2 regions of the Amycolatopsis sp. ATCC 39116 genome follow, and region 1 is predicted to be linked to the other one. Evidence: riboswitches for the same ligand, from Rfam matches in the RefSeq annotation. Region 1 holds a riboswitch; the other holds the start of a gene.
The links. A riboswitch is a leader RNA that binds a small molecule or an ion and turns the genes downstream of it on or off. The one in region 1 is predicted to bind thiamine pyrophosphate.
Positions count from the first base shown of each region.

Region 2: another riboswitch for thiamine pyrophosphate. It lies ahead of AMY39116_RS0335300 (thiamine ABC transporter substrate binding subunit); the one in region 1 lies ahead of thiC (phosphomethylpyrimidine synthase ThiC).

Region 1 covers NZ_AFWY03000004.1:170,662-172,841, forward strand. The annotation lists gene AMY39116_RS0306970 (MFS transporter) at 1-523, opposite strand, end outside; TPP riboswitch at 631-757, shown strand; gene thiC (phosphomethylpyrimidine synthase ThiC) at 750-2,180, shown strand, end outside.
Region 2 covers NZ_AFWY03000056.1:37,437-39,616, forward strand. The annotation lists gene AMY39116_RS0335295 (iron ABC transporter permease) at 1-149, opposite strand, end outside; gene AMY39116_RS0335300 (thiamine ABC transporter substrate binding subunit) at 146-1,186, opposite strand; TPP riboswitch at 1,209-1,319, opposite strand; gene AMY39116_RS0335305 (4a-hydroxytetrahydrobiopterin dehydratase) at 1,353-1,643, shown strand; gene AMY39116_RS0335310 (hypothetical protein) at 1,708-1,926, shown strand; gene AMY39116_RS48195 (hypothetical protein) at 2,168-2,180, opposite strand, start outside.

The DNA of each region.
Region 1 (2,180 bases):
CCGCCATCGCGGCCAGCGCCACGGCCGCCAGCAACCAGAACGACGTCCGCCACCCGTACGCCTCACCCGCGAGGGTGCCCAGCGGCGCGCCGAGGACGGTCGCCAGGTTCAGCCCGGTCGACACGAACGCGATGGCCCACCCGCGCTTCGACGGGTGGACCATCGACGCGGCCAGCACGAGCGCGATCGCGAAGAACGTGCTGTGCGTCAGCGCGGTGACGACCCGCGCGGCCAGCAGCACGCCGAACCCGGTCGCGCTCGCCGCGAGCGCGTTGCCCGCCGCGAACACCGCGACCAGCCCGAGCAGCGCCGCCTTGCGCGGCACCCGCAGGGTCGCGGCGGTCACGAGCGGACCGCCGATGGTCACCGTCAGCGCGTACCCGGCCACGAGCAGGCCGGCCGAGGGCACCGGCACCCGCAGGTCGGCCGACAACGCGGGCAGCAGTCCGATCACGAGCGTCTCCGCCGTGACGACCACGAAGAGACAGGCGCCGAGCGCGATCAGCGCGGCCGTGGTTCGCATGATCGTCAACCTAGGGGCTGACACCGGTGTGAAACTCCAGCGCGGGTGAGCGGTCTCACCGTCGTGCTCTTGAGGTCTGCCGCGCGACGTGGCATGGTCGGACGGACAACCGAACACGCGGGAGCTCGCGCCTTGGCGGGCTGAGAGGGCGGCTGGTGTCCGTTGGGACCCGGCGCCGCCGACCGCTGAACCTGACCGGGTAATGCCGGCGTAGGGAGTATTTCTAGTGACGACGCTGGAAAACGGCAAGAACGTCGCGCCGACCGTGACCACCGGGCCGATCACCGGATCCCGGAAGGTCTACCACCACACCGAAAACGGGCTGAAGGTCCCGGCCCGCCGCATCGAGCTGACCAACGGCGACCACTTCGACGTCTACGACACCTCCGGCCCGTACACCGACCCCGACGTCACGATCGACGTCCACAGTGGACTGGCGCCGCTGCGTGCCGACTGGATCGCGAACCGGGAGCACAACACGCAGCTGGGCTTCGCCAAGGCCGGCGTGATCACCCGCGAGATGGAGTTCATCGCCGCGCGCGAGCGGGTCACGCCCGAGTTCGTGCGCGACGAGGTCGCCGCGGGCCGGGCGGTCATCCCGGTCAACCGCAACCACCCGGAGAGCGAGCCCGCGATCATCGGGAAGAACTTCCTGGTGAAGGTCAACGCGAACATGGGCAACTCGGCCGTGTGGTCGTCGGTCGAGGAGGAGGTCGACAAGATGGTGTGGGCGACCCGCTGGGGCGCCGACACGATCATGGACCTGTCCACCGGCAAGCGCATCCACGAAACGCGCGAGTGGATCATGCGCAACTCCCCGGTGCCGGTCGGCACGGTGCCGATCTACCAGGCCCTGGAGAAGGTGGACGGCGATCCGGCCAAGCTGTCCTGGGAGGTCTACCGGGACACCGTGATCGAGCAGTGCGAGCAGGGCGTGGACTACATGACCGTGCACGCCGGCGTGCTGCTGCGCTACATCCCGCTGACCGCGAACCGGGTGACCGGCATCGTCTCCCGCGGCGGTTCGATCATGGCCGCGTGGTGCCTGGCGCACCACAAGGAGTCGTTCCTGTACACGCACTTCGAGGAGCTGTGCGAGATCCTGCGCGCCTACGACGTGACGTTCTCGCTCGGCGACGGCCTGCGCCCCGGCTCGATCGCGGACGCCAACGACCGCGCCCAGTTCGCGGAGCTGGAGACGCTCGGCGAACTCACGCACATCGCGCGCGCCCACGACGTCCAGGTGATGATCGAAGGCCCCGGCCACGTGCCGATGCACAAGATCAAGGAGAACGTGGAGCTGGAGGAACGGCTCTGCGGCGAGGCCCCGTTCTACACGCTCGGTCCACTCACGACGGACATCGCGCCTGCCTACGACCACATCACCTCCGCCATCGGCGCGGCGCAGATCGGCTGGTACGGCACGGCGATGCTGTGCTACGTGACGCCGAAGGAGCACCTGGGCCTGCCCAACCGGGACGACGTGAAGGCGGGCGTGATCGCGTACAAGATCGCCGCGCACGCCGCTGACCTCGCCAAGGGCCACCAGTACGCCCAGGACTGGGACGACGAGCTGTCCAAGGCCCGCTTCGAGTTCCGCTGGACCGACCAGTTCAACCTCTCGCTCGACCCGGACACCGCGCGCTCGTTCCACGAC
Region 2 (2,180 bases), on a different contig from region 1:
CACGTCTCGCCCTCGGCGAGCGCGGCGAGCACCTCGCCGTCGACGAAGCCCAGCCGCAGGATCGCGCCGACCGGCCAGGCGAAGAAGACGACCAGGAACCCGAGCGGCAGCACGGCCAGTGCCGCCAGCCCGAGCCCGGCACGGCTCACTGGCCGAGCAAGGAGCGCCACTGCTCGATCCACCGCTCGCGCCCGGCCTGCACCGTCTCGGCGGGCAGGCTCGCCGGGTTCGGCGGCAGCGGGGCGGCCGTCGTCCACGCCGTGGGCAACGCCACGCCCTCCCGCGCCGGGTAGACGTACATGTTCTCCGCCACTGTGGCCTGGAACTGCTGGGACAGCAGGAAGTCGATCACCTTCTGCGCGTTGGCCGCGTTGGGCGAGCCGGCCAGCACACCGGCGTACTCGACCTGGCGGAAGCAGGTGTCCAGCAGCGCCTTCGTGCGCGGCTTGCCGTCCTCGCCGATCTCCGCGGCGGGCGAGGACGCGTAGGACACCACGATCGGCCGCGGCCCCTTGCCGGAGGAGCCGGAGAAGTCCTGGCCGTAGGCCTCCTCCCAGCCGGCGACGGCACGCATGCCGTTGTCCTTCAGCTGGGTCCAGTAGGCCTGCCAGTTCTGCTCGCCGTAGCGGGCGATGGTGCCGAGCAGGAACGCCAGTCCGGGCGAGCTGGTGGCCGGGTTCTCCACGACCAGCAGGTCCTTGTACTCGGGCTTGACCAGGTCGTCGTAGGTCGCGGGCTCCGGGATGCCGCGCTCGGCGAACCAGGTGGTGTCGATGTTGACGCAGACGTCGCCCACGTCGACGGCGGACAGGCGGTGCTCGGAGTCCACGGCGTAGCGCTGCGGGCCGCGATCGGCCTCGGGGCTGGTGTAGGGCGCGAAGACGCCTTCGGTGAGCGCGCGCGAGGCGAAGGTCGAATCGACGCCGAACGCCGCGTCGCCGATCGGGTTGGCCTTCGTGAGCACCAGGGTGTTGGTGAGCGCGCCCGCGTCGCCCTTCTTCACGACGTTGATCATGATGCCGGTCTGCTGCCGGAAGGCGTCGAGCACCTGCTGCGGCGCGGCGAACGAGTCGTGGGTGACGAGCGTGACCGTGGCCGGGCCGTCCTCCGCGTCGTTGCCGGCCAGCGTGCAGCCCGCGGTCAGGGCGGCGACAAGGCCGACCAGGACGCCCGTGCGGAATCTCATGACCACTCCTCGCTCGTTCCGGCGAGAAAGGTCGGGGCCCTCCCTGCGCCGGCATGATCCGGATCAGGTGCGAACGGTCGCGGGGCGAACCCGCCTCTCAGCCCGGTGGACCCGGACTCCCGTGGCAACCGTGCAGCGTACCCGCCGCCGTACCACCATGGAGCACATGGCGGAACTACTGAGCGAAACCGAGATCTCCGAGGCCCTCAACAAGCTGCCGTACTGGCAGCGCGCGGGCGACGCGCTGGAGCGCACGGCCGAACTCGCCGACTTTCCGCAGGCCATCGCGGTGGTCAACCGCGTCGCCGAGATCGCCGAGGGCGTGAACCACCACCCGGACATGGACATCCGGTGGCGCACCGTGACGTTCCGGTGCAGCACCCATTCGGCGGGCGGGATCACCGCGAAGGACGTGTCGCTCGCCGAACAGATCGACGGCACGATCGACGCGCTGTGATCTAGGCCGGACCGGCAACTTCGCGGCCGGTCCCGTGCGTTGCCCCTGGTGGAGGGAACGCACCATGAGGAAGGTTGTCACGCGACTGGCCGCCGTGGGGGCCGCCGTCGCCTTGTTGCTGGGAGTGCTCGCCGGGACCGCTTCGGCGGTCACGTCCACCGCCGTCGAACCGCCGGGCGAGACGCGCGCGGTGGTGGTCGGGACGCTGGCGTTCGGGTTGATGATCGCCGCGGCGGGGGCCGTGTTCTGGTACACGGCGCGACATCGGGGACCACAGGAGTGATTTCGGTCACGTCGGCCGCCGGTCTGTAACGACAGGGGTGTCGTGGGCGCTGTCACGCGCGGAAGTCCCTGCTCACCCCGAGGTTCGCCGCCATGAACACCACGCCCGCCCTGTCGCCGGCCCAGCGCGCCTGGGTCACCGCTCTGGCCACCGTGATCACCCTGCTCGCCGTTCTCGTGCTCGCCGCGCTGGGCTGAGTTCCAGCAGGTCAAAGGCCCGCCGGTACCCCGGCGGGCCTTTTTCACGCGTAGTTG